4 regions of the Paenibacillus sp. JJ1683 genome follow, and region 2 is predicted to be linked to each of the others. Evidence: predicted binding sites of a transcription regulator. Region 2 holds the regulator's gene; each other region holds the start of a gene.

Region 1 (7,553 bases), 2.0 Mb from region 2:
CGGGTACTGGAGGGATTGTATCCGGGGCGCATTGATCTGGGTCTGGGGCGAGCGCCCGGAGGAATGCCGATTGCTACCCGAGCTTTGCAGGAGGGGAAAATGCGGGGCGGCATTGATCTGTACCCCGAGCAGCTGGATGATCTGCTAGCCTACTTGCACGATAGCACAGGCAGCCAGCATCGCTTCGGTTCGCTACAGGCGATGCCGCTCGTAGAGACTGTGCCGGAAATGTGGCTGCTTGGCTCCAGCGGTGATAGCGCGGGTCTGGCCGCCGAGCGTGGCGTAGGCTTTGCGTTCGCGCAGTTTATTAATGGTGAAGGCGGCACAGGTGCTATGAAGGGATATCAGGAAAACTTCCAGCCTTCCCAGCATAGTGACCAACCGCGTTCGCTTGTCTCCGTATTTGCGATCTGTGCGGATACTGAAGAGGAGGCCAATCGTTTGGCATCCAGCATGGACTTGTCCCTGGTGCTTTTGGAACAGGGAACGCGTTCCGCAGGAACACCTTCCGTCGAAAAGGCGCTTGCGTATCCGTATACGCCATATGACCGGATGCGCATTCGTGAGAATCGCAAGCGTATGGTGGTTGGTTCACCCGCACAGGTCAAGCGTCAGCTTGAGCAATTATCCAAGGACTATAATGCACAGGAGATCATGGTTGCGAGCATTATTCACGACTTCGATGCCAAAATGAAATCTATACGTCTCATGGCTGAAGCATTTGGACTGTCCTCTGTACAGGCTTAATGCGAATGGCCAGAATCAGAAGATCACAGCTTGAGGGCTGTGATCTTTTTTTGTGCGTTAACACTTGATAATGATTATCAATATCTTTATTATATAAAGATAGAATGAAGTTTTGATGAATGTCGTGCGTTAAGCCCGTGATTATATATATTGGATTAGGGAAAGGGATGATTCCAAATGTTTCGTCTGAAAACGGCAAATCTGGATATTGCTTATGAAGATCGATTGATAGTAGAAGATCTGAACGTAGAAATACCGCAAGGGAAAATTACAGCGTTGGTGGGTGCAAATGGCTCCGGTAAGTCGACCATTCTGAAAACGATGGCTCGCATCATGAATCCTAAAGGCGGTAGCGTTCTGTTGGATGGTAAATCCATTCATAAGCAATCCACCCGGGAGGTAGCCAAGCAGTTAGCTATTTTGCCGCAGAATCCGACGGCACCGGAAGGATTGACCGTGACGGAACTGGTATCATACGGACGTTTTCCCTATCAAAAAGGTTTTGGTTCCATGAAAGCGGACGATCGCAAAATGGTAGAGTGGGCCATCCAAGTAACAGGAATGAGCGAATTTCACGATCGTCCGATTGATCAGCTTTCTGGGGGGCAGCGTCAACGTGCCTGGATTGCTATGGCGCTTGCACAAGATACGGATATACTGTTTTTGGATGAGCCGACTACATTTTTGGATATGGCGCATCAACTGGAAGTGCTGCATCTGCTGGAGTATCTGAATACTTCGGCAGAACGCACCATTGTTATGGTCGTGCATGACTTGAACCATGCAGCCCGATATGCTCAGCATATGATTGCGATCAAAAAAGGGAAAGCGAAGGCGGTAGGAGCCCCGACGGAGGTTATGACGCCAGATGTGCTGCGTGAGGTGTTCGGAATTGAGGCGGATATTGTTACTGATCCTCGTACGGGGGTACCACTCTGTCTTCCGTATGCTTTGGCTGGTCAGCCTGCGGTAAGCCAAGCAGTAAAGGGAATGAATGTAGAAGAGAAACAAACGGTGGGTTCTGTTGCCGAGCGGCGTGATGCTAGACCACAAGTAGCAGCAAGAGGTTAGAGGGTGCGCCAAGTGGCAGCATCACGGTAAGGGTTTGTGAATATTGGCATGTCCGTCACGTTTTGGGTAAAATAGGTTGAGAACCTAAACCAAGCGACATGAAGGAGGATGCTATATGTCTGTCTATTCATATAATGCCGTAACACCAGCCAATCAGGAGGTTTCTCTGGAAACTTACACAGGTAAAGTGCTGGTTATTGCGAATACCGCTAGTAAGTGCGGACTTACCCCGCAATATGGGGATTTGCAAAAGCTTTATGACGAATATAAGGATCGGGGACTCGTTGTTTTAGGCTTCCCTTGCAACCAGTTTGGCGGTCAGGAGCCGGGCAGCAGCGAGGAAGCGGCTGAATTTTGCCAATTGAATTACGGGGTTAATTTCCCGGTATTCGCTAAAGTGGATGTGAACGGACCAGATACAGCCCCTCTGTTTGAATATTTGAAGAAGCAACAGCCTGGAGAACAGGAAGATGGTACAATTCAGTGGAATTTTACAAAATTCATTGTGAATCGTGAAGGTGTGCCTGTGGGACGCTTTGAGCCCAAGGAGTCACCGGAAGCGATGAAAACGGCCATTGAGCAGTTATTATAATAGCTTCGTGTAATTCCAAAGTATATGTGTAAACAAGGTCTGATTTCCGCTTGTCTTAGGGGAAACGGACCTTTTTTTATTCCCTACATACGCATTTGCCTAAAGATTGACGTATCGTGTGAAAGTCTGTTCCAGGAGCATAATCAAGAGGCAGGTAGGGAAAACTGAATGGAGCAAAAAAAGATTTCAGCAAACGGCTGAGTTCAGATATCCTTGCCTTTTAAAATGTGGACAAATTGTGAATATCATAAAAAGCTATTGTAATGTGAAAAATATCACACTATAATAAGCGCATGAAGTGAAATAAATCACAAGAAGTAATGAGTTATCTAAGTGAAAGCATTCACAATTATTATACATTTTATGCCCACACACCAAGGAGGAATTCAACATGAAAGTAGCAGTTATCGGATGTACACACGCAGGTACGGCAGCCATAGTCAACACAGCTAAATGTTATCCAGATGCCGAAATTACGGTCTATGAGCGTAATGACAATATTTCATTTTTATCTTGTGGTATTGCACTGTATGTAGGTGGTGTCGTCAAAGATCCGCACGGATTGTTTTATTCGTCCCCAGATCAACTGGCTGATATGGGTGTAGTGACCAAGATGCTTCATGAGGTAACGAGTGTAGATACAGCGGGCAAGACGCTGCATGCACGTAATCTCCAAACCGGTGAGGAATTTACGGATACATTTGATAAATTGATTGTGACTACTGGATCGTGGCCAATTATTCCGAAGCTGGAAGGCATTGAACTTGATCATATTTTGCTCTGCAAAAACTATAATCATTCGAATGAAATCATAGAGAAAGCCCAGCACGTACAGAACATTACTGTCGTGGGAGCTGGATACATTGGTGTTGAGCTGGTAGAAGCTTTTCAAATGAACGGTAAGAACGTAACGCTGATCGACAGTGCTGATCGTATATTGAATAAGTATTTAGACCATGAGTATACAGACCGGATTGAGAATTCCCTGAGAGAACATGGCATTAAGCTGGTACTTGGCGAGACAGTAAGTCGTTTTGAGGGGACTAACGGTAAAGTAAGTAAGGTCGTGACCTCCAAAGGAGAATATGAAACAGAGCTTGTTATACTCTGTATCGGTTTCCGACCTCAAACGGATCTGCTCAAAGGTCAGGTAGATATGTTGCCTAACGGTGCGATCATTGTGGACAATTATATGCAAAGTAGCTGCCCAGACGTGTTTGCAGCAGGCGACAGTTGTGCAATTCGTTATAATCCAACCGGCAAAACAGCTTATATCCCATTGGCGACCAATGCGGTTCGTATGGGTACGCTGGTGGCACGTAATCTGGTACAACCTACCATTGCCTACATGGGAACCCAAGGAACCTCGGGTATCAAAATTTACGAAGACAATATTGCAGGAACAGGAATGACGGAAGCCGCAGCAATGGACGAGGGGATGACTGTAGAAGCTGTAACCATTGAGGACAGCTACCGTCCTGAGTTTATGCCAACTTCTGAAAAGGTGTTGCTGAAGGTTGTATATGAGCAGGAGACACGGAGAATTGTTGGGGCACAAATTATGTCGAAGGTCGATTTGACGCAATCCATTAACACCCTGTCTGTAGCCATTCAAAATCATATGACCATTGATCAGTTGGCCTTTGTCGATTTCTTCTTCCAGCCGCACTATAACAAGCCTTGGAATTTCCTGAACGCGGCAGGTTTGCAGGCATTGCCTACAATATCCGAACGGAATCCAGTTACTGTATAATCCGATTTGTCTGTGACATTGTTCATAAGTTTGTCAACAATCTGAAAGCGTACGGATGAATCCTTATAGTACAATATAGAGAGCATAAGGATTAGGGGGAGAAGTAGATAATGGGTTTGTTTTATATCCTTTTTCTTGTAGTTGTCGCAGCCATCGGTCTGGGCGGAGTACTTTGGTTCTTGAAAGCCGTTGAAAAGGAAGAATATAATTAAATGTAAAGCGCATAGCAGCGCAGTAGCAGTAGATGTAATAAAAAGATGTAATAAAATAGAAAGACAGTCCTTTTTCGAGGGCTGTTTTTTTATAGCTGAGAAAGTGATTTTTTTCACAAACAAAATCACTGATTTTAAATAAAATATGAAAGGAGAATATTTTGTTTAAAAGATATTAAAGGAGCGGGGGCAGATGGCAAGCTATAAACCGGGGCAAATTGCCGAAAAGACGGTGGAAACAGGAGTGGCCAAGGCGAATAACCCGTGGACTGTGGCGGTGGTATTGGGATTTTTGGCAGGTGCATTTATTGCACTCGGGTTTTTGCTGGATATACGCGTTATTGCAAGTGCACCTAAAGAATGGGGAAGCATTGCTACCTTTATTGGAGCTGCGGTGTTCCCTGTAGGTCTGGTGTTAGTTTTGATAGCTGGTGGGGAATTGCTGACCGGCAATATGATGGCAGTCCCTTTGGCGAGATGGGCAGGACGAATTAAGACAGGAGCCATGCTTCGTAATTTGGCAATTATTACGCTCAGTAATTTTGCAGGTGCATTATTTGTTGCGTTTTTCTTTGGGCATGTTCTAGGCTTGACCGAAACGGGTCCTTACCTGGATAAAGTGGTGGATATGGCAGGGCATAAGCTGCATGAAAGCTTTTTGCAGTCTTTTATATCAGGTATAGGATGTAACTGGCTCGTAGCACTGGCTGTATGGATGGCATATAGCACAGACTCTATCGGCGGCAAAATTATGGGAATTTGGTTCCCGACCATGGCCTTTGTTGCTATTGGATTCCAGCACGTTGTTGCCAATATGTTTCTCATTCCGGCGGCTATATTTGCAGGTCATTTTTCGTGGGCAGAGTATGTTATGAATTTCATTCCGGTCTGGTTGGGGAATTTGGTAGGAGGCAGTCTGTTTGTGGCTGGAGCCTACTGGCTGGCCTATCTGAAAAAAACTCAAGCCAACACACATTCCGTGAATGAACCTCAAACTACTTCTTCAGTTACATCCAAGCCGTTGAGTGATCATGCATAATCACGTTACTTTATGAAGCAATAAACAAAGCAAATCCGCCATGACAGGCCCGGGGGAACGAAACCTGTCATGGCGGATTTTTTTGGGAGTGGTCCATGATTTGGCATGGAGGATGAGTGTGCTCTCGTCCATAATGCCTTGATCTCTTTTACCCTGGGTATGTAATGATGAAACAGAATGATAAAAAAATAATTATACTTTTTAAAATCCGTTTTGCTCTATGCAGCAGACGGATTTTTTATATATTTTGGAGAGCTGCTGTGTGGTAAAATCCTTCTCTTGCCATAGGCCAAAGCTGTAGATATGATAAGAACAGTGTAATTTTTGGAAACGGTAACGGAAAGGAGCATTTAACCATGGATCATCGCAATAGCGCGCCTCTTGAGGCCACACTTCAACAAAATCTACAAAGAGGACAGCGAATGACGGAGCAGCAGAACGGTGTTTTTCCGGCTGTATGCCCGTTGGATTGCCCGGATACGTGTGGGCTCCTGCTTCACAAGGAAGATGGAAAGATAGTCAAGGTGACTGGTAATCCGGATCATCCCATTACGAAAGGGGCTATATGCAACAAAGTCCGCAATATGACCGAGCGCGTATATGATCCGGATCGGGTGCTTTATCCGTTGAAGCGTGTAGGTGCCAAAGGGGAAGGGAAATTTGAACGAATTAGCTGGGGGGAAGCGGTCGATACCATTACAGGTCGGTTCAAGGAGCTGATACGCACGGATGGACCGGAATCCATACTCCCCTACAGCTTTTATGGCAATATGGGCGTATTGAGTGTGGATGGAATGGATCGTCGCTTTTTCAATGCACTGGGTTCAAGCCAGCTGGATCAGACGATTTGTAGCGTGGCTGGGAATGAAGGCTGGGCATCCGTTATGGGGTTTAAGGGCGGCACGAGCCCGGAGGATACAGAGGATGCAGATCTCATTATTGTATGGGGCGGAAATGTCATCAGCACCAACATGCATCAGGTCGTATTGGCTGAGAAAGCACGTAAAAAAGGTGCTAAGGTGGTCGTAATTGATGTTCATCGCAACCGGACGGCGCAATGGGCGGATTGGTTCATTCCGTTATATCCGGGTACGGATACGGCGCTTGCGCTGGGGGTTATGCATGTACTGTTTGATCAGGGACTGACAGACGACGAATTTTTACATCGCTATACTGTAGGTCACGAGGAACTGCGCGAGCATGTTAAGACCTATACACCAGAGCGGGTTTCGCGGATTACCGGCGTGCCGAAAGAGGATATTATCCGTTTGGCGGAAATGTACGGAAAGGCGCGAGCGGCCTATATCAATATTGGAAATGGGCTTCAGCACCATGATAATGGCGGTATGAACGTACGCGCAGTTACATGCTTGCCTGCACTCACTGGACAATGGTTGAAGCACGGCGGAGGAGCGTCGCGCTCCAATGGCGCTTATGCCAAGATTAACAGCGCCCATCTGGAGCGTCCTGATCTGCGACAGAACCCGGATGCCCGGGTGATCAACATGAACCGGATTGGAGAGGCGCTGCTACAAAAGGAACAGCCGATTAAGGCGTTATTCGTATATTGTAGTAATCCGGTAGTTGTAGCACCCGATTCGCAACGGGTAACGGAGGGATTTGAACGAGAGGATCTGTTTACGGTTGTTCATGACCTGTTCCTTACTGATACGGCCTGCTATGCAGATATTGTGCTGCCTGCTGCGTCTTCTTTTGAAGGAACAGATCTATACAAATCGTACTGGCACCACTATATCCAGATGCAGAAGCCTGTTATTGATCCGCTAGGGGAAAGCAAAAGCAATTATGAGCTATTTAGCCTGCTCGGACAGGCAATGGGCTTTGATGAAGCTGCCTTTACGGAAAGTGAAGAGGATATGATCACAGGAGCGCTTGATAATCCAACGAACCCTTATCTCAATGGTGTAACCTTGGATGCCTTAATAAAGTCGCCTTTTGTAAAGCTCGATATGACGCCAAAGGCTACTTATTTGGAGCGTTTAACTACGCCTTCAGGCAAGATAGAGTTGTATTCGGAAAAGATGAAACAAGCAGGTCTGCCTGCATTGCCCTCCTATGTACCGCTGGTCGAAGGGTATGACGGAGAGCATCGGCCGCAAGCGGATGACCGTTTTCCAT
Region 2 (7,553 bases):
TAAGGAAAAGGTGGAATCACAGTCATGATCATCGTAAGAGAAGTGGCTCAACTGCGTAAGGTTATTGCCGAGCGTCGGCAGCTTGGGGCCAATGGAGCAAAAATGCTACACGATTCTGCCTCTGTACAACAACATAAAGTCGGCTTTGTACCAACAATGGGATACCTGCACGAAGGGCACGCGAGCTTGATGCAAAAGGCGCGTGAAATGGCAGATACAGTCGTGCTTAGTATTTTCGTTAATCCGATTCAATTTGGACCTACCGAGGATTTGGACAGCTATCCTCGCGATGAAGCTCGTGATCTGGAAGTAGCACGGCGCGAAGGCGTGGATATTGTCTTTTTGCCGACTGTAGCAGAAATGTATCCACAGCCAACTCAAACCAAAATTCGCGTATCCGCTTTGACAGACCGCTTGTGCGGCGCTTCCCGTCCTGGCCATTTTGATGGTGTGACTACAGTGGTAGCCAAGCTGTTTAACATGGTAGGTCCTGATTTGGCCTTCTTTGGCATGAAGGATGCGCAACAGGTTGCTGTGCTTCAACAAATGGTGACTGATCTTAATATGAATGTGACCCTCATACCTTGTCCTATCGTTAGAGAGGCCGATGGTTTGGCCCTTAGCTCCCGTAATGTCTATTTAAGTGCGGAACAGCGAGAGCAGGCGTTAGTGCTGTCCCAGTCACTGCGCAAGGTGCAAGAAGTGAGCGAAGATATTGTACAGAACACCATTACGATTGAGCAGTTGCATCAAATGGTGGAGTCGACCATTACCTCATCTCCTTTGGCAGATATTGACTATATTGAAATATTAACATTTCCTGGCCTGGAGCCCCTTCGCCCTGAGCAGCGCCTATGTGATGTGCAAGAAGACGTCATTGTTGCGCTGGCTGTAAAATTTGGGAATACCCGACTGATTGATAATATAAGAATACAGAAAGTGGAGGTACTTTCCCATGTTTAGAACTATGATGAAATCAAAAATTCACCGCGCGACGGTTACCGAAGCTAACCTGAACTACGTGGGAAGTATTACCATAGATGAGGATTTAATGGAGACATCGGATCTACTGGAGAATGAAAAGGTTCAAATTGTAAACAATAATAATGGAGCTCGACTGGAAACCTATGTGATCCCCGGACCGCGTGGGAGCGGCGTAATTTGTCTCAACGGTGCGGCAGCCCGTCTGGTCCAGCCCGGTGATACAGTCATTATTATTTCCTATGCTTCCATGTCAAATGAAGAGGCCAAAACATACAAACCAACTGTGGTATTTGTGGATGAACATAATAAACCAGCCCAAACGATGAACAAGGAAGTACATGCAACGATCATGTAATGAATGGGAATGCGGATGAAACCCGTCTTTTAAGCGAAAAATGTGAGTGTATTAATCCATCTTTCGTAAGGGCGGGATGCACATGTTCCAGCATGTATTCGCAGAAATGAACAGCATGTTAGATGATATCGTGAAGCATTACCCATCAGCCCAGGGCCCCCGCAGACAGGAGCTGCTACAGCACTGGAGTCTGCTGCGGAGAATGAGTGACGGAATTATGGATGAGTGGCTGGCCTTTGAGGAAAAAATGGTTTACCTGCGTGCAGCAGGATTTTCTGCAGAGGCCGACATGTCTGACGCTGAGCTGCCTGAAAAGGAGCTACCGGCATTTAACAGGGGGCAGGGGTATTATCGCTTACTTATGTACCCGGAGGCAATCCAGCAATTTGAGCAGGTGCTACAGCATTTTCCGAACAGCTGGCAGAGTCACATGTATATGGGAATGGCTCATTTTCAACTGGATGATCCAGCAGAGGCTATAAGCCAGTTTCAAAAGGTGCTGCACCTGACTGAACAGCCAGGGCTAAAAGCGGTCATCTATAATGCGCTGGGTTGTTTGATGGCAAAGCAGGCTGACGTAAAAGAGGCGCAAAAATATTTTGCTCTCGCGCATCAGTTCGATCCAACGTTGCCCGAGCCACTGCACAATATGCAAGCCTGTTTGTCCGGTGTCGAAAAGCTTCGCTACGACAGCTCCATGTTGACCTGGATGTAGTTGTCAGACACCGAGTAAGACGATGCATGCCCACCTCTCTTAGGCGGCGTGTGCATCGTCTTTTTTGGCTGTCTTAATTTCCAAACAGGCAATCTTCTGCTATGCTATTATACAGAGTTATTATTATTGTATGTGTCATAAGAAAGGATTAAGCTCGAATGAAATTTGCGGTATTGGATTTTGAAACGACAGGCACCCAGTCCGCGGATGACATCATTCAAGTCGGACTTGCAATTATAGATCATGATAACAGCATTTCCCGTGTTTACGGCTCTTATGTAAACCCTGGCAGATCTATTCCACCTTTTATCACCGGATTGACCGGAATTACAGACGATGACGTCAAGGATGCACCTGCACTCGAAGAAATGATGATGGAGCTCGTGCCTATGCTGGACGATGTCGTACTCGTCGGTCATAACGTGGCGTTTGATTTTAATTTTTTGCAAAGCGCTTTGGACCGGTGTGGATATTTACCCTTTAGCGGTAGAATTTTGGATACGATGGATTTTCTGAAAATTATGTTTCCATCATTATCTTCTTATCAGCTAGGTTTTGTTTCCTCAGAGTTTGGGCTGGCGCATGACCGCCCTCATCAAGCAGACAGCGACGCGTTGGCTACGGCTGAGGTGTTTTTAAAGTGTCTGGGTGAGCTTCAAGCACTGCCTCTGATAACGATACAGCGGCTTAGCGATTTGTTCGCAGAGGAAGACAGCGACCTGGGTTGGTTTCTTGACGGCATACGAGAAGAGAAAGAGCTAGATCCTATTCAGGATTTGGAGAAACATCAGTTTTTTCGTCAGCTTGCGCTTAAAGTGGAAGATTGGACTGAACTGGCTGCTCCACGCAGAGAAGATGATCCGAATCCACTGTCAGGCGTTTCCTTTGAGCAGTATATGGATGATGTACGGGACAATTTGCGTTCATCCTTGAGCCAATATGAGGAGCGCGAGGCGCAGATACAAATGATTGAGGGTGTAAATCAAGCCCTGAGTCAAGATAAGCATTTGTTGATTGAGGCGGGTACAGGAACAGGGAAGTCCCTGGGCTATTTGCTTCCGTCACTGTATCACAGTGTAAAATATGGGCAGAGGGTCACCGTAAGCACGCATACCATTAATCTGCAGGAGCAATTGCGAGAGCGTGATATTCCGATGCTGACCAAAGTGATTCCCTTCCCGTTCCGGGCTGCCATCTTTAAGGGACGGGGGCATTATTTGTGTCTGCGTAAGTTTGAACATAAAATAAACAGAAGAGACTTCGCCACACCAAAGGAAGACTTGATTACAGCGGCTCAAATGATTGTCTGGCTGACTCTGACAGAAACCGGTGATGATGAGGAACTAAACCTGAGCAACCGTGGAGGGGATTTTTGGGAAACGGTTGCTAGTGATTCCGAGTCCTGTCTTGGTCGTTCTTGTCCATGGTTCCGCAAATGCTACTATCATCGTGCACGTCATGAAGCAGGAACAGCGGATGTGGTTATAACGAATCACTCCAAGCTGTTCACCGACGTCAAAGCAAGTCATCAACTGTTGCCTAGCTATGAACACTTGGTGATTGATGAGGCACATCATCTAGAGGAAGTAGCTGGTAAGCACCTGGGCATGCATATGAAATATTTCACACTCGTGCATACGCTGACTCGATTGTTCAAGGACAGCAAGAATGGGCAATTGCCTTCGTTACGTCAGCAGTTGGCAAAGTCGGGGCATGAGAAGTCGACGGAATGGGCCTCGGTCATTGATCAGTTGTACCCACTTGTGTTAGAGGTTAAGGAAACTTGGGACCTACTAAGCGATAAGCTGTTTGGCATGTTACCAGAGCGAACTGATGCCACACCAGGTGAAACGGGGCAATTTTCTTCGCGTCTCAAACCGTCAGCCAAGCCTGCAAAGTGGGATCAGGCGGCGGCATTGGAAAATCAGCTTTATGTAACATTGAGCGAAATTTTGCGCAAGGGCGACAAGCTGATGCTGGATGTCAAGGAAGAACATGACGATTATGCGGCGGATAGTCTCATTACAGATATCACGGGTCTGCTTAAGGATTTGGCGGGGATTAGGGAAAATTTGCGCTTCTTTATACGACTCGATGATGAAACAACCGTATATTGGCTTGAAGCGAGTGGACAATTCCGTAGTAAATCATTGCAATTTTATGCGGTGCCCGTCGATGTGAGCCGCCAGTTGAAAGAAATGTTTTTTGACAAAAAAAGAAGTATTATTCTGACATCTGCTACTTTATCGGTAGATAAATCGTTTCAGTACATGACCGATCAACTCGGCTTGCAGGAGGCAGCAGATCAAGGACGATTAATGACGTCACAGCTCCCATCACCCTTTAATTACAGGGATCAGGTGTTGCTGGTCATTCCGCGAGATTTTCCGAGTGTGAAGGGCAGTGTAGGAGATGCACATTTTGTAGAGATGCTCGTTAGCTCTCTAGGAGCGACTGCCCAGGCGACGCGGGGGAGAATGCTCGTTCTGTTTACTTCCTATCGGATGCTCCGGCAAGTGTATGAGCCGCTCAAAGAGGCGTTAGCGTCCAGCGATATTACCGTGTTAGGACAAGGTGTGGACAGTGGGAGTCGCAGCAAGCTAACCCGCCGTTTTCAGGAAGCGAAAGCTTCTGTATTGCTGGGAACCAGTAGCTTCTGGGAAGGCGTCGATATTCCAGGGAAAGCTTTGACTTGTCTGGCTATCGTTCGCTTGCCGTTTCAACCGCCCAACCACCCGTTACTGGAGGCCAAAAGCGAGTTGCTCCAGCAGCAGAAGAAGAATCCATTTATGAAGCTGTCTGTACCACAAGCAGTTATTCGCTTCAAACAGGGATTTGGGCGATTGGTACGTACAGCGAGCGACCACGGAGTCGTCATCGTTTACGATACGCGTGTGATCGAATCCTATTATGGAAAGCACTTTTTGTACTCGTTACCGGGACCAAAAATGGAGCATATGCCATCGGAGCAAATGGTGCCCCGCATCGCCGAATGGCTCCAATCCGCCCCGGAGACTGAGGCACAACGGACGGACACTTAAAGTCCGTTACAATTAGGGGGAGCAAGTATGAAATCAGATAAAATTTCAGAGGCTGTCGTACGGAGATTACCCGTATATTTACGTTATCTGAATGCACTGCACAAACGGGAGGTGGCTACGGTCTCTTCTCAAGAGCTGGGACAGAGGTTAGATTTGAATCCGGCCCAAATTCGTAAAGATCTTGCCTATTTTGGCGATTTTGGTCGGAAGGGCATCGGTTACGATGTTTCTTATCTAATTGAGAAAATACGCCATATCCTGAAAATCGACCAGCAAATTAATGTAGTATTGGTCGGAGCAGGTAATCTGGGTCAAGCCCTATCGAACTATAATGCTTATTTAAAAGACAATATGAAGATTGTGGCGGTTTTTGATGCGTTCCCGGATAAGGTTGGGACCAGAATCAATACTTTGGTCGTACAGCCGATGGATGAACTGGAAGCGACTGTGAAAGAAAAAAATATACGAATCGGGATTATTACTGTACCTGATTTTGAGGCACAGCACGTAGCTGATAGGCTGATTGAGAGTGGAATTGGAGCGATTTTGAACTTTGCACCTATCATTCTCAAGGCACCGGCTAACATTCGGATACATGCCACAGACTTTACAACTGATTTGCTTAGCCTCGCTTATTATCTGGAGGACGGAAAGGAAGAAGCACAATATGACAGTGAATAAATGGATGATTAAAAACGGCTCGTTTGCCGTGAATGGACCCGAGGCTGGGGTAATCGATGGTTTTATGATTGTGGAGGATAGCCGTATTACTTACATTGGCGAGACTTTGCCTGCGGGTGAGGAAGAGACAGAAGCAATCGACGGCAAGGGGTTATTGTTTTTACCTGGTCTGATCAATACTCATGGTCATGCGGCGATGTCTCTGCTGCGGGGGTATGGAGATGATTTGGCACTTCAAGTGTGGCTTCAGGAAAAAATGTGGCCTATGGAAGCCAAGTTTACATCTACGGATGTGTACTGGGGAACTTCTTTGTCAGTGCTGGAAATGCTGAAAGGTGGAACCACGACTTTCCTGGATATGTACGATCATATGGATGAGGTGGCTCGTGTAGCTGAAGAGTCGGGCATTCGTGCAAGCTTGATGCGTGGAGCCATTGGACTCTGTTCAGAAGAAGAACAGCGGATCAAGCTAGCTGAGGCCGTGACTTTTGCGCGTAACTGGCATGGAAAAGCAGACGGACGTATCACAACAATGATGTCTCCTCATGCCCCATACACATGCCCGCCTGCGTTTATTGAGAAATTTGTTCAAGCAGCACATGATCTCGATTTACCATTGCATACGCACATGTCCGAGACGATCGCCGAAGTTGAACAAAACGTACGCGACTACGGCTTGCGTCCAGTTGCACACTTAGATAAGCTTGGCTTTTTCTCCCGTCCTTCACTTGTTGCCCACGGCGTTCACTTGAACGACGAAGAAATAGCTTTGTTAGCGGAACGAGGTGTGGCGGTATCGCATAATCCAGGCAGCAACTTGAAGCTGGCAAGTGGTGTAGCTAGAGTGCCTGAATTGCTGCGTGCAGGAGTTACTGTTTCACTCGGAACAGATGGTCCTGCCAGCAATAATAACCTGGATATGTTCGAGGAAATGCGTCTGGCGGCACTCATTCACAAGGGAGTATCTGGCGACCCAACGGCAGTTCCTGCAAATGAAGCACTACGTCTGGCAACAGAGTATGGTGCAAAGTCGATTGGTTTAAAAGAGGTAGGAGCGCTGGCAGCAGGCAATAAGGCTGACTTTATCGCGCTAGATCTGGATCAGGCCCATTTCTTGCCGCGTACAGATCTTATTTCTCATGCCGTATACTCTGCAAGTGCCAAAGACGTGGCTCATGTGTGGGTAGACGGCCGTCAGGTTGTGAAAAATGGCGAATGCCTGACGATGGACGAGGAACGTATCAAACATGAGGCACAAGCCGCCTTTGAAGGGCTGCTGTCGCGCTAATTTAGGTGTCACATCCCCTTAGAGAGGAAGCACAGGTTTGAAAAATAAGAAGAAATGGATAGCGGTCGCCATTTTGGCCGTAATACTGATCCTGGTCAGCATTTTCTGGTATTATTCGTATGTTACTCAAGACCAGGTGGCTGAGAAAAATGCCGCTATCATGAAGGCCAAGCAATCAGGTGGTCTGGTTAGCACGACTCAGACATGGAAGTCTGTGTGGGATCAGATATATTGGGTAGTTCAAGGAAAAAACGCACAGAATGAAAATATAATGGTATGGGTTCCTTTTCAAAAAATGGAGGGGAAACCTAACATACCTGCGGCAGATCCAAGCGGTGTTCATACCGAGCTGATGAAAAACGGAGTCGACGAGCAAAAAATGACAGCGATAATTCAGCAGCAACTTCCAAATGCAAAAATTGTAAGGCTCCAACCGAGTGTGTTCAATGGCGAATATGTATGGCAACTGTTTTACGATGATGAAAGCCA
Region 3 (7,553 bases), 1.5 Mb from region 2:
TGCTATTGCTTTGCTTGTAGGTGCTTGTGTACGGTTGGCGTTCTCGCTGTTCTCGTTCCCAATGTTTTTCAATGTTCCGCTATCCCGGATCATTTTTGATAAAAGTGATATTACATTTGTCTTGCAGACTATACAAAAGAAGCGCAGGAAGGGAGAACTGAAAGATGCCGAATTCGCATCCCATGGCTAAACTGAAAAATAAGCTGAGCGTCATTCTCGACGTAGTCCCTCAAGGTTCGAACATTATTTATGTCGATTATCCCGTCTATAATAACGGTGGGGACGTACTGATCATGAAAGGCACCGAAGCGTTCTTTAAGGATAATGGCATTCGTGTCCGTGCCCGTTATAGCGCCATGGATATTCCCGATCAGCTTCATATTCCGGGCGACTGGATTATCGTATGCCACGGCGGTGGCAACTTTGGCGATCTATATTCAAATCACCAAAATTTGCGGGAACGCATCGTTCGTGATTTCCCTAACCACCGAATTGTAATCATGCCGCAGACGATCCACTTCCAGTCTGAACAGAAGGCTAATGAGGTGGCGGTTCTGTTTAATGCCCACCCGGATCTACATATGTTTGTGCGGGATACACGCTCTTATCAGTGGGCTAAGGATAAACTGAACCAGTGCAGTATCACATTATGTCCTGATATGGCGCACCAGCTATGGCCATTGAAGCCGACTACGGAAACCGTGAAGGACGTATTGTACTTCCTACGTACAGATATTGAAACGGTAGGAGGACAAAAGAAATTCGATGACGAGGCTGATGCCTCACACCGTCTGGACTGGGATACTTTATTCACTCCGCTGGAAGTGAAGGGGATCGTCTATTTCCAAAAGTTTTACCGTCTGAATAAGAAAATCGGCGGCCCGTTGCCTACGCGTACATTCTGGTACAAGTACACCGACCATCTCATGAACAAGGCGGTTACGCTGTTCAGCTCTTACCGCGAGGTTCGCACTTCACGGCTGCATGGTCATATTCTGGCCTGCCTGCTTGATATGCCGCATGTTGTCATCGATAATTCTTACGGCAAGAATTCGCAATATTATAATACCTGGACACAGCCGAATCCGAAGGCGAAGCTGTTCAGTGAAGCACCCGAAGCATTAGAGCAACCGTCTTAATCGTAAGAAAAGCTATGTAAAGACCTCTTGAACACTTCAGTTTAGGAGGTTTTTGGTTCAGTGCTATAAGAACATAAGTATAATTTAATTAGATAAACAATTAAGGCAGTGAATATTTAATGGCTTTATATAGAGAGGGCGCATCATGGCTTCTCTCTCCCATACCGCTCTATTTTGACAATTCATTTCATGAATAGATATAATTTATGGGATAAAACTTGCAGAAAAGCGGGGAATTCTCCAGCTTTTGCTGTACATCACATGATCGTAATATTTATTTAAATGAATCGAGGCTGACGAATGAGCAATCAATCGATGGACATGCTTCTCACGAAGGATATCGTGCGTGAAGGGGAACCGATTTTGCGCACAAAGGTTGATCCGGTATGTCTGCCGCTGTCTGAAGAGGATCTTCAACAGATGCAATGGATGCTGGATTACCTGAAAAATAGCCAAAATGAAGAGCTGGCCACCCGCTATGAGCTGCGCCCGGGTGTAGGGCTATCCGCCAACCAGGTTGGGTTGAATAAAAGAATGTGTGCTATTTATTATGAAGATGGAGACAAAACGGTAGAATATGGCCTGTTTAATCCGAAGCTGGTCAGCCATTCTACATCCATGATTTACTTGGAACAGGGTGAGGGATGCTTGTCTGTAGATCGGTACATACCCGGATATGTACCACGTTACGAGAAGATTCGCATCAAGGCCAATTTACCGGATGGAACTCAGGAGCTGTTAACGTTTAAGGGGTATGCAGCGATTGTCGTACAGCATGAAATGGACCATCTGGATGGCATTATGTTCTATGACCGTATCAACCCGGAAGATCCGTATAAGCTGCCACAGGGAGTGCATATCGAACCTTTTGTACGTAAATAGTTCGTGATCCGTAAAGTGTGGTGACTCCGTTCACCACCTTTTTATTTGGCAAGAAAATATGGATATAAATGTTGTGAAGCTTTAAACTGAAAACATGTAAGCGCTTATCTCACAGGAGGGATGGCATGTATCGTGGAGTAAGGCATCTGATGAATAATATGCGTATGCGGAATAAGTTGCTCTTCTCCTACGTACTGATTGTCATGATCCCAGTGCTGTTGGTGGGCGGCTGCGTTATTTTTTATTTGCGAGAGCAGGCACTGGACAGTGCGATTGCCCAGACGGTAAATAATGTGGAAAAGATTAAGAGCCAGACAGCAAATTTATTACGTGTACCAACAGATATTTCAAATGGGCTAATGTTCGATAAAAGGCTAAAGGAGATGGCGAACCGCCGTTATCCCGGCATGGTGGAGCTCATGAATGCGTACCATCAGTACAAGGATTTTAATGAGTACACCCAGCAATATAGAGAGGTTGCTACTATCCGGTTCTATTCTTACAATCCGACGTTGGTCAACAATCTGGAGTTTATTCCTGTGGACGCTAACATTGAGCGGCAGCCGTGGTTCCAGGCGGCTTTGAAGGGGACGGCGATTAACTGGTTTTACATTCAGGATAAGGAGGATAACCCAGTTAATCGCCTCAGCCTGGTACGGCAAATTCCTTTTCCCGAATACAATTCCAAGGGAGTTCTGATGATTGCACTGAGTCAGACCGAGTTGAATCATATGCTGAGCAAGGAGCCCTTTGAAACCTTGATTACGGATCGTAACGGAATTGTGGTCGCAGCTACCCATCCGCAGTCAGTAGGTCGGACGTTGACGGATTTACATTTAGGCTTTGATGTCCAGCGTGCAGGTAAGGGGATATATGAAGCAAAAATTAACGGAACGCCCTCGAACATTATTGTGGATGAGCTGCTGCCAACCTCAAGTGTGAGCGGATTGACGATTATTTCGGTGTTTTCAACGGAACATATCGTGCAGGGGGCAAACCGGGTCAGCCTGATTGGTGCATTATGTGTACTAGCGGTACTCATCATGGCGCTGATTCTGATTACCATCATTTCCTGGCTTATTACCAAACGGCTCCAGCGGCTGAGCTATGAGCTGGGTCAGGTAGCTGCGGGTGATTTTCATGTGGTATCAAGTGTGGAGGGAAGGGACGAGATCGGTGATTTATCCCGCCGTTTCAACTATATGGTGAGCAGTATCCGCCAGCTTATGGCCCAGGTCTATGAGACGAGTGAGCATAATAATAAGCTTGAATTGGCACAAAAGGATATCAAGCTAAAAATGATGGCAAGCCAAATTAATCCGCATTTTCTGTTTAACGCGTTAGAATCCATTCGAATGAAAGCACACCTGAATGGGGAAGCGGAGATAGCAACGACGGTTCGTTTGCTTGGCAGGCTGATGCGCAGGAATTTGGAGATTGGCAGTGGTAAAACAACCGTATCACAGGAGCTGGATATGGTGCGATCCTATTTGCAAATTCAGCAGTTCAGGTTTGGAAATCGTTTGGTCTATGAAGTGAATTTGGAAGAAAGCGCGAAGGACATGTCGATTCCTCCCTTAATCATACAACCGTTAGTGGAAAATGCAGTCATTCATGGCCTAGAAAATAAGGAAGAACCAGTTACCGTAAAGGTAGATATCACAATAGAACAAAGAGAGCTGCACATTAAAGTGGCTGATGATGGAATTGGCATGGAGGAAGAGCAACTGACCCGTCTGTTGGCTCGGATCACGGGTACGGAGGAGCCGGAAGGGAGCAGTATTGGTCTACGCAATGTTCATCAACGTCTGACATTGATGTATGGTGAACGTTATGGTCTGCATATTGAAAGCGCATTACAGGTAGGAACAACCGTATACTTTTCCATACCAAGGGAGGAAGCGTCGAATGTATAAAGCGATGATTGTAGATGATGAGCCTGCGATTCGTGAAGGACTGTCTTCCATTATTGACTGGGGAGATTGTGGCTTTCGCATCGTCGATACGGCTGAGAACGGACGCGAGGCTTTGGAAAAGTTCGGAGAGCATCGACCGGAACTGGTCATTGTAGATATTCGTATGCCTGGGATGAGTGGGTTGGAGGTTATACAAAGCATACGCCAAATGAATGGGGAGCCGTATCACTTTCTCATTTTAAGCGGATATGCAGACTTTAATTATGCTAGGCAAGCCATGGGATTCGGGGTGGATGGTTATTTATTGAAGCCCGTTGATGAGGAAGAAATGACGCTGGAGCTAAAGCGAGTACGGCAAAGCATTGAAAACGAAAAGGGAGATGGAAAGTGGGGGAGTCCGTCTTCGCATGAGCGCGATTGGATCGAAGCATTGCTGTTTCCGGTTCATGGAGAACATGCTCGTAATGCTGTAGAACCCAGCCATCGTGCATCCAAGCAAGACGAACATCAAAGTAGCGGTGAAAAACACGGACAACAGCCTGAATTACCAGCATTGGACTGGAGTAGCTATCAGGTGATTCTGCTGGATTTGCGTATACCTGACTGGGATCGGCAAGCCCGGCAGTTGGCAGCAAAGCAGCGGCTGGCCGAATTGTGTCGTGAGCAGGGTAGAGGCATTGTGTTTGAGGCTGGAATATATACGGGCCTATTGCTTCCCGCCATGTTAAAAACGGAAAAAGATGCTGTTCAGTTGCTGGCTGCATGGCGACAGGAGCTAAAACCGTGGGTAAATGAAATCTATGGGGCTGCCGGCGCTCCGGTAGACATTCTTAAGGAGATCCCCAAATCTTTTGAGCAGGCGTTACGATTATTGGAGCGTACGTTTTTGTTCCGGGCAGAAAGAGTCATGCTTCCCGGCGACCTACATGAATGGGAGACAGTCCCTGCTGAAATGGATGAAGCGTCTGACAGAGCATCAGATGATCCCATGCGTTATGCAGAAAAGCTGTACTACGCGCTGGATATGGCTAATGGTAAAGCGGCGACCCGTGTCATTAAGGACATGGAAGTCCAATTTCCCCAGATTTATCGTACAGAATCTGCAATTAAGGCGGCATTCGCTCAGACATTCACACTCGCACTGAACAAATATGCAGCTGGACAGGAACACAGCCGGACCGTGCTGGAGGAGCATTCCAACTTGATTACCAGTGTATATGCCTATTCAACATTGGGCGAGCTGGTGGATCACTCGCTCGAACATGTGTTGCAGTGGATTGGACAGACTGATACGGGTGGCAAGGAGATCATCATGAAGCAAATGATTGACTTTATACATGGTCATTATGATGAAAATTTGCGACTGGAGTTACTGGCAGATATGTTCAATTACAATAGTGGGTATTTGGGCAAACTGTTCAAAAGTCATACAGGCGAGGCTTTTAATGCCTACCTGGATAAGGTAAGGATTGAGCGAGCAAGGGAATTGCTTGCACAGGGGATTAAGGTACACCAAGTGGCGGGCCGTGTGGGATATGCGAATGCAGATTATTTTCATAGTAAATTTAAAAAGTATGTTGGAATGTCACCTTCCTCCTACCGTAATCAGGTCCAAAAGAACGGAGGAACAGATGGCTGTTGATCGATTCCCTAGGTTTAACGTTATGAAGTCTCTCTTGCAGATGTCGGAGGTATATCCTCCGCATGAAGAGAGGCTCTTTTTTTATATATTGAAAAAAGACGAATCAATAGAAAATGTCACATTGATTATGGATTTTAGGGCATTTTCATAAAAATGCCATCGTTATGACACAACTTTGACACGATGTTCACATTTTTGATTCTATTTCATTTAAATTTATTCTATATAATGGGGATAATCTGAAGCCCGGTTATGGCAACCATGGGGAAGTTAGCTAAGTGAGTCATTTCCTAAAAAAGTGACGGTTTCATATGTAACAATGTGAATACAATCACAAATATAAAAGACTTCAGATCACAAACATTAAATCATTGTTAAGGGAAGTACAGAGGAGGAGCAGCATCATGGACGTATTGGATTTGGCACGGTTGCAGTTTGCAACCACTACGATTCTTCATTTTGTTTATGTGCCAATCTCCATTGGATTGTCATTGTTGGTGGCAATTATGGAGACTATGTATGTTATCAAGAAAAAAGACTTGTACAAAAAAATGGCTCAATTCTGGGGAACGTTTCTGCTGATTAACTTTGCGCTGGGCGTAGTTACCGGAATTTTGCAGGAGTTCCAGTTCGGAATGAATTGGTCGGACTTTTCCCGTTTTGTCGGTGATGTATTTGGTACACCGCTAGCCATTGAAGCATTGCTTGCATTTTTTCTGGAATCAACCTTTATCGGCCTATGGGTATTCGGCTGGGAAAGACTATCCAAAACTGTCCATTTAGTTTGCATGTGGCTAGTAGCGATTGGTACGATGCTCTCGGCTTTGTGGATTTTGGCTGCTAATTCATTCATGCAACGTCCCGTAGGATATGGGGTTGTAAATGGCCGTGCAGAAATGCAAGATTTTGCTGCTTTGTTAACGAACGAGCAGCTTTTGTGGGAGTATCCTCACACCATCTTTGCTGCTATTGCAACTGGAGCTTTCCTCGTAGCAGGGATTAGTGCTTGGAAGCTGATGCATAAAAAGAATATGGACTTCTTTAAACCTTCTTTTAAATTGAGCATTATAGTTGCATTAATCTGTGCCATTGCTATTCCTTTGTTTGGTCATGGACAGGCTCAATATTTGATCAAAACACAGCCCATGAAGATGGCAGCCAGTGAAGCTCTGTGGGGAGACAGTGGCGATCCAGCGCCTTGGACGGTTATTGCAAATATTGATCCTGATAAGCAGGAAAATACCTTTGAGATTAAGGTTCCGTTTGCACTGAGCTTTCTGTCGTATAGCAAGTTTTCCGGCTCTGTGCCTGGTATGAAGGAGCTTCAAGCACAGTATGAAAAGACCTACGGTCCGGGTGATTATATTCCGCCTGTCCGTACGACCTTCTGGAGCTTCCGCATTATGATTGCGGCAGGCTGTGCCATGATTGCACTTGCTCTGTACGGAGCTTATCTGAGTTTTCGACAAAAATTGGAGGGCTCCCATCGTTGGTTCTTCCGTCTTATGCTGTGGGGGATATCGCTCCCATTCATTGGCAATACCGCGGGCTGGATCATGACAGAAATGGGACGTCAGCCGTGGACTGTATTTGGTTTGCTGCAAACAAAAGATTCTGTTTCACCTACCGTTGTAGCAGGAGAAGTGTTGTTCTCACTGATTGCATTTACGACGTTGTATCTCATTTTAACGGGTGTATTGGCATTCCTGTTTGCTCGTACCGCTCGTAAAGGCCCAGATATGGAGCCGCATCAGCATACGGTAATTCATGATCCATTTGCTCAAGGGGGTGACAGCATTGTCGCTAAATGATTTATGGTTCTTATTGATCGCTGTGCTGTTTACTGGCTTCTTTTTTCTGGAGGGCTTTGATTTTGGCGTAGGAATGGCTACAGGATTGGTGCCGCGTAATGATCAACAAAAACGTTTGATGATCAATACGATTGGTCCATTCTGGGATGCCAACGAAGTGTGG
Region 4 (7,553 bases), 150 kb from region 2:
CCTTTAAATACAAGAACTTAGATAACAATGAAACGTTTTTCTGAAAACTAAGAAGTGAGCAGAGCAAGAACAAGCCGATTCAAGTCGCAGCCTAAAAAAGTTTTTTTATCTTAAATATTTCAAGACAAATTAAAACAGCGTGCACCGTTTAATACTGGTGCACGCTGTATACTCATTTTTTGCTTTGCAAAACTTACTACAACATTATGATGGACGGCAAGCAGTATTCGTTCCTGCAGTCTCCAGACGACCCTCTTCAATGAGTCGGTAAGCACGTTGAACTTCTTCATCTGTAGGAGACGGAACTCCCTCCAGCGGATATGCCTTACCGAGCATTTCCCATTTGTAAACACCCATTTGATGGTAAGGTAAAATCTCGAATTTCTCGACTCCGTTCAACGTTCCAATGAACCGTCCCAAATTGAGTAGATCTTGCTCGTCGTCATGGATACCCGGTACAAATACGTGTCTAATCCACATTTTTCGCCCTTGCTCAGACAACCAGCGGGCCGTACTTAGCATACGATCGTTGGATTTGCCTGTAAGCTTAATATGCTTGTCGTTATCAATGTGTTTAATATCTAGTAGTACCAAATCCGTTACGTCCAGTAGATCATGGATACGACCTGCATCATTAAAGCCGTTACTGTCCAATGTCGTGTGCAAATTCCAGCGACGTTTCACTTCTTTGAACAGCTCTGCTACAAAATGAGCTTGTAATGTCGGTTCTCCACCGGAAACTGTTAATCCGCCTCCCGAAGAACGGTAATAGGCTAAATATGGTTCAATCTCAGCCAATACTTCTTCTAACGTCATCGGATTACCTTCATTCAAGGCCCAAGTGTCCGGATTATGGCAATATTGACATTTCAACAAGCATCCTTGCATAAAGAGCACGAAGCGGATGCCGGGACCATCGACGGTCCCGAAGGTTTCCAATGAGTGTATGTGACCTTTCAACATGTTGCATCATCCTTCCCGCATCCGCTATGCGTGCGTCAGTGTATTATTTGATACGTAAAACTTATTTACATTGTACCGTGGAAAGTACGGTTAATAACATCCAATTGTTGCTCACGAGTCAGCTTGATAAAGTTAACCGCATAGCCGGAAACACGAATCGTAAGTTGTGGATAGTTTTCTGGGTGTTCCATTGCATCCAACAGTTGTTCACGAGCAAACACATTGACATTCAGATGATGTGCGTGGCTTCCAAAGTAGCCATCCATCATCGAAACAAGGTTTGTTTTGCGTGTTTCTTCTTCTTTACCCAATGCTTTAGGCACGATGGAGAAGGTATTCGAGATACCATCTAAGCTGTGTTCATAAGGCAATTTGGCTACGGAACTCAGGGATGCCAGAGCACCTTTTTTATCACGACCATGCATTGGGTTTGCACCTGGTGCGAACGGTTCGCCCGCTTTACGTCCATCAGGTGTTGTACCTGTTTTCTTACCGTATACCACGTTGGAAGTAATGGTCAGTACAGATTGAGTAGGAACCGCATTACGATAAGCTTTATGTTTGCGGATCATGCTCATGAAGCTTTCTACCAGTTCTACAGCGATAGTATCTACGCGGTCATCATTGTTACCGTAGCAAGGATATTCGCCTTCGATTTCAAAGTCAACAGCAATTCCTTTTTCGTTGCGAATTGGTTTAACTTTTGCATATTTAATGGCGCTCAAGGAGTCGGTAGCAACTGACAGACCCGCAATACCACAAGCCATGGTACGAAGAATATCACGGTCATGCAACGCCATTTCAATGCGTTCGTAGCTATATTTATCATGCATATAGTGAATAACATTCAAAGTGTTCATGTACAGTTTTGCCAGCCATTCCATCATAGGTTTGAAACGGCTTAACACTTCTTCGTAATCCAGCACTTCACTTGTAATAGCTGGGAACTCAGGTCCTACTTGAACGCCGGATTTTTCATCCTTACCGCCGTTAATGGCATACAGCAGAGCTTTTGCCAAGTTGGCACGAGCGCCAAAGAATTGCATTTGTTTACCGATTCTCATAGCGGATACACAACAAGCAATACCATAATCATCGCCGTAGATTGGACGCATCAAATCGTCATTTTCATATTGAATGGAGCTAGTTTCAATAGAAACTTTTGCACAATATTTTTTAAAGCCCTCAGGCAGTTTTTCTGACCACAGTACAGTCAAGTTAGGTTCTGGAGCAGGTCCTAAGTTGTACAGTGTGTGCAAGAAGCGGAAGCTGTTTTTGGTAACACGAGTTTCTCCAGTGACAGACATACCACCAATGGATTCTGTTACCCAAGTTGGGTCACCACTGAACAGTTCGTTGTAGTCAGGTGTACGCAGGAACTTAACAATACGCAGTTTCATAACAAAATGATCGACCAGTTCCTGAGCTTGTTCTTCGTTCATCGCACCTTCCTCAAGATCACGTTGAGTATAAATGTCAAGGAATGAAGATACACGTCCCAAGGACATTGCTGCACCATTTTGTTCTTTAATCGCTGCAAGGTATCCAAAATATACCCATTGGAAAGCTTCTTTTGCATTGTTAGCTGGTTTAGAAATATCAAAACCGTGCTCAGCAGCCATTTGTTTCAATTCATTCAAAGCACGAATTTGTTCAGAAATTTCTTCACGCAGACGGATTACGTCTTCTTCCATGGAATCAACTTCAAGGCTTTTCAATTGAAGTTTTTTATCTTGGATCAAGAAGTCTGCACCATACAGAGCTACGCGACGATAGTCACCGATTATACGACCACGACCGTATGCATCTGGCAGACCAGTAATGATGCCAGCTTTACGAGCTGCTCTCATTTCATCTGTATAAGCGTCAAATACACCTTGGTTGTGTGTTTTACGAATATGAGTGAAAATGTCAACAATGCTTTGTGGCACTTCAAAACCATAGGCTTTACAAGCATCGATCATCATCCGAATTCCACCAAACGGCTGCAAAGAACGTTTGAATGGAGCATCTGTTTGTACGCCGACAACTTGTTCTTTGTCCTTGTCCAAATAGCCTGGTTTATGTGAAATAATGGTGGATGGCGTATTTACGTCTACATCAAGAACGCCGCCGTTTGCCAACTCTTTTTTAGTAAGATCAGATACAATTTCCCACAATGCAGTTGTATTGGCGGTAGGACCAACCAAAAATTCTTCATTGCCAACATAAGGTGAGATATTTGTTTCAATAAAATCGTTGACGTTAACTTCTTTAGTCCATTTTCCTTTTTTAAAACCTCTCCAGCCAGATTGTTGCTCTTGTAATTCTCTCTCAATCACCGACATGTAAATCCCTCCAAATTGTTTGGTCTTCCGGACTTGTGATTTTTTTCACGTTTAAACTATTTCTTGAGCCCGGCCTTTTCACCGATGCCTTACGCTCAGTGTCGGGACCTTTCTTACACTCTTATTGTAGAATAATGATAGAGTGTAGTATGTGACAAAAATCACAATATGAGTGATTTTTGTCACTTTATTTTCCCTAGCTTCACGCGCATACCTCTAGCCTTGCCGTTCACCTCCCTTCCCAAACCAAGAGGCCCTCTATATAGAGAGCCTGCATTGGTATTGTATAGAAAAATGCTTAGTTACAAGCCTCTTCATACTATTATATTATTGATCAAAGCGTCCGTAGAAGGCATTACGGTATACATCAGCCAATTCAGTAACCAGCGGCAGCTTTGGATTTGCAGTTGTACATTGATCCTCAAAAGCGCGGTCAGCCAAATAATCTACACGTGATTCAAAGTCTTTTGGATCGAAACCAAGTTGTTGGAACGATTCCTCGATACCGAGTGTTTTGTTCAACTTACGGATCGCGTCAATTAAGCTGTTAACCCCTTCTTCAGTGGTACGTGCAGGCAGTCCCAGTATGCGTGCGATTTCTGCATAGCGCTCATCTGCAACAAAGTGCGAATATTTAGGGAACGATGCAAATTTTGTCGGTTTTTTCGCATTGTAGCGAATAACGTGCGGCAGCAAGATAGCATTCGTGCGGCCATGCGCTGTATGGTATTGTCCGCCCCATTTATGTGCAAGACTATGGTTAATACCCAAGAATGCATTAGCAAACGCCATACCTGCAAGTGTAGAAGCATTATGCATTTTTTCGCGAGCCAGCTTATCACCAGTCAGAGCCGATTGCTCCAGGTATTGGAATACCAGTTGAATAGCTTTAATTGCCAGACCATCTGTATAATCATTGGCCATTACAGACACATAAGCCTCGATAGCATGGGTCAGAACGTCCATACCTGTATCGGCTACAGCAGTTTTAGGCAGCGAATATACAAACACAGGGTCAATAATTGCCACATCAGGAGTCAACTCATAGTCAGCCAGCGGGTACTTCGTGTTGCCCAGGTTTTTGTCCGTAATAACTGCAAACGATGTAACTTCCGAACCTGTACCCGAAGTTGTAGGGATAGCCACAAATTGTGCTTTTTGACCCAGACGTGGGTACTTGTAAATCCGTTTACGGATATCCATGAATTTTTGTTTCAAGTTATTGAAATCAGTATCCGGATATTCATAGAACATCCACATGCCTTTAGCAGCATCCATTGGCGAACCGCCGCCGAGTGCGATGATGCAATCCGGTTGGAAACGTCTCATCATTTCAGTACCGCGCTCTACCGTAACTGTCGATGGATCTGGCTCTACTTCGGAGAACACTTCAATAGCAACCGGTGTTTGACGCTGGTGCAAATAATGGATGACACGGTCCACATATCCGAGTTTCACCATCATAGGGTCAGTGATAATGGCTACACGTGTGATATCAGGCATTTTAGCAAGATACTGTGTCGAATTTTTTTCAAAATAGATTTTGGAAGGTACTTTGAACCATTGCATATTCACCGTCCGTTTCGCCACCCTTTTCACATTAATCAAGTTAACTGCAGATACGTTCGACGAAGTCGAGTTACGACCGTACGAACCGCAACCAAGTGTCAACGAAGGAAGGTTGGTGTTGTAAATATCACCGATTGCGCCATGTGTGGAAGGTGCATTTACAATGATACGTCCTGTTTGCAAACGATCTGCGAAGCGAGCAATAACATCCTCATCTTGCGAATGGATTGCTGACGAGTGACCCATACCGCCGAACTCTACGACTTCAGCAGCACGTTGGATACCTTGCTCTGCATTTTTTACTTTGTAGCAAGCCAATACCGGACTCAATTTTTCCGCAGATAATGGGAATTTGGTTCCTACTCCTTCAATTTCAGCGACCAAAATTTTGGTTCCTGCCGGTACTGTAATACCGCTCATTTCAGCAATTTTTACAGCAGACTGGCCGACAATGGCCGGGTTCACTGCACATTTTTCTACATTCATAGCTCCTTGAGTGAGCTTAGCTGCCTCTTCTTTATTTACAAAGTAGCAACCATTAGCAATCATCAATTTCTTCACTTGCTCGAAGATAGGCTCTTCAATAATTACAGCTTGTTCCGAAGCACAAATCATACCGTTATCAAAAGATTTAGAAAGGATAAGGTCGTTCACGGCCTGTTTGATATCGGCTGTTTTCTCAATAAAGCAAGGTACGTTACCAGGACCTACGCCAAGTGCAGGTTTACCACAGCTATAAGCTGCCTTAACCATGCCTGATCCACCAGTTGCCAAAATCAACGCTACATCAGAGTGGTTCATCAGTACATTTGTTTTATCCATCGAAGGTGCTTCAATCCATTGAATACAATCCGCTGGAGCACCATGTTTAACAGCTGCTTCAAGCAAGACGCGGGCTGCTTCCGCACTACACGATTGAGCAGATGGATGGAAGCCGAAAATGATTGGGTTACGTGTTTTAATGGCAATTAACGCTTTGAACATCGTAGTCGAAGTTGGGTTTGTTACTGGAGTAATCCCCATGATAATACCGACTGGTTCAGCTATCTTTTGAAAACTATCAAAGTCATTGTCTTCAATGACACCGACGGTTTTCTCATTTTTGATGCTATGGTAGACATATTCTGTTGCAAACATGTTTTTGGTGATTTTGTCCTCGTACACACCGCGTCCTGTTTCTTCAACAGCCAACTTCGCGAGGTGCATGTGCTTATCCATCCCTGCGAGTGCCATAGCTTGTACGATTTCGTCAATCTGCTCCTGATTCATACTCATGAAAGCTTGCTGTGCCCGGTTCGCCCGGTCAATCAGCGTTTGAATATACTGCTCTGCGCTTTGCTCTTTTTGGATAACCTCGTTTTTAACAGCCATTTCCCTCATCCTCCTGTTATCTCGTGTACTATCTCTTGTTCACGCACTGATCGTAACACAGCTTTCTAAGATATTTTGTGATTTTTTTCACAATCTATTTAAAATTTTATTTTATGAAGTGAATTAAATCACAAAGTTTGGAATTCTGCCACTTTTACCCCCTCATCTTGCCCCAAAAACGCATTGCACAGGTATATAATGAATTTGAATTGATCAAGTTGCAGATAAAATAACATAGGATACAAAGGGGAAATGGACGATGAGAAACCCTACAAATGTAATGGAAGCCCGCGGCAACACCTGTTGCTTCTCGGAGGCCAGCTTCAACCGGCTGCAAGTGATGATGAAAGATCGAGTTATGCCAGAAAGTTCGCATCTGTTCTGGGAAGGAGATACAGCGGATAAGCTGTTTTATATTAAGCGCGGACGCGTAAAAGTAACCAAAACAACGGATGAGGGTAAGGAACTTATTCTATATATGTATCAAAGCGGCGATCTTGTTGGTCAAGCTGATCCTTTCTTCGGCACTAAGCATTCCTTTTCTGCTGAGGTTCTGGAGGACAGTGATATTGGCGTAATCGATCATACAGATTTGGAGTTGCTTATTTGTCAGCATTGTGATTTTGCGATTGACTTTATGAAATGGATGGGATCGCATCACCGCATTACCCAGACCAAATTCCGCGATTTGATGATGTACGGCAAGCCTGGCGCTCTATGTTCCACACTCATCCGACTATGCAACACCTATGGTGAGCCTCACGGCGACTATATTCTGATTCATAAAAAAATTACTCATACTGACTTATCAAATATGATCGGTGCTACCCGGGAAAGTGTAAATCGGATGCTCAGTGATCTGCGTAAGAAAAATGCAGTCGAATACGATAATGGAATGATTGTTGTCAAAGATTTGGAAATGCTGCAAGGTGTATGTCATTGTGAATTGTGCCCACGTGAGATTTGCCGGATATAATAAATTGTTTTTTAATGTAAAAGGGAGTGCTGTAAGCCATTATTAGCTTATAACACTCCCTAATTTTATTCTACTCCCCATTTTTTTTGAGAACGGACGGGACAGTAACAAAGCACATAACTCGACCTTCTTCTGCCTACCCACTTTAAAACTGCAAACATAGATAACTTAAATTTCCCATTTCATAGCTTCTATGGATGACCTTAGCTTTGTTGGCAGGGTCGCCACTACCCATTGCAATAAACAACGGTACAAAGTGTTCTGCTCTAGGTACAGCCTGACGAGCATACGGCGCTTCGCTTTCATAGTGATCTAAAGCTTCTATATCTCCGCTTTGCACTTTTTCG

Evidence for each region. Region 2 encodes Rex, which represses fermentation and respiration genes when NADH is low (regulators of the CRP and FNR family bind a similar motif). Its sites were predicted from a motif close to TTGTGAAATATTTCACAA; they were not measured.
Region 1: the regulator Rex is predicted to act here: its motif matches at 4,477-4,494, upstream of ACUC6J_RS22835 (formate/nitrite transporter family protein).
Region 3: the regulator Rex is predicted to act here: its motif matches at 5,899-5,916, upstream of ACUC6J_RS20970 (cytochrome ubiquinol oxidase subunit I).
Region 4: the regulator Rex is predicted to act here: its motif matches at 3,324-3,341, upstream of pflB (formate C-acetyltransferase).

The regions. Positions count from the first base shown of each region.
Region 1 is NZ_CM129820.1:5,304,066-5,311,618, reverse strand. It holds gene ACUC6J_RS22855 (LLM class flavin-dependent oxidoreductase) at 1-747, shown strand, start outside; gene ACUC6J_RS22850 (ABC transporter ATP-binding protein) at 925-1,818, shown strand; gene ACUC6J_RS22845 (glutathione peroxidase) at 1,934-2,410, shown strand; gene ACUC6J_RS22840 (FAD-dependent oxidoreductase) at 2,802-4,163, shown strand; gene ACUC6J_RS22835 (formate/nitrite transporter family protein) at 4,569-5,414, shown strand; gene ACUC6J_RS22830 (molybdopterin-containing oxidoreductase family protein) at 5,771-7,553, shown strand, end outside.
Region 2 is NZ_CM129820.1:3,321,115-3,328,667, reverse strand. It holds gene panB (3-methyl-2-oxobutanoate hydroxymethyltransferase) at 1-28, shown strand, start outside; gene panC (pantoate--beta-alanine ligase) at 25-963, shown strand; gene panD (aspartate 1-decarboxylase) at 956-1,339, shown strand; gene ACUC6J_RS14170 (tetratricopeptide repeat protein) at 1,422-2,054, shown strand; gene dinG (ATP-dependent DNA helicase DinG) at 2,213-5,095, shown strand; gene ACUC6J_RS14160 (redox-sensing transcriptional repressor Rex) at 5,123-5,776, shown strand; gene ACUC6J_RS14155 (amidohydrolase) at 5,763-7,064, shown strand; gene ACUC6J_RS14150 (cell wall elongation regulator TseB-like domain-containing protein) at 7,102-7,553, shown strand, end outside.
Region 3 is NZ_CM129820.1:4,849,049-4,856,601, reverse strand. It holds gene ACUC6J_RS20995 (lipopolysaccharide biosynthesis protein) at 1-190, shown strand, start outside; gene ACUC6J_RS20990 (polysaccharide pyruvyl transferase family protein) at 165-1,139, shown strand; gene def (peptide deformylase) at 1,440-2,021, shown strand; gene ACUC6J_RS20980 (cache domain-containing sensor histidine kinase) at 2,147-3,937, shown strand; gene ACUC6J_RS20975 (response regulator transcription factor) at 3,930-5,579, shown strand; gene ACUC6J_RS20970 (cytochrome ubiquinol oxidase subunit I) at 5,984-7,390, shown strand; gene cydB (cytochrome d ubiquinol oxidase subunit II) at 7,377-7,553, shown strand, end outside.
Region 4 is NZ_CM129820.1:3,475,562-3,483,114, forward strand. It holds gene pflA (pyruvate formate-lyase-activating protein) at 205-963, opposite strand; gene pflB (formate C-acetyltransferase) at 1,029-3,290, opposite strand; gene adhE (bifunctional acetaldehyde-CoA/alcohol dehydrogenase) at 3,618-6,230, opposite strand; gene ACUC6J_RS14980 (Crp/Fnr family transcriptional regulator) at 6,490-7,206, shown strand; gene ACUC6J_RS14985 (dioxygenase family protein) at 7,352-7,553, opposite strand, start outside.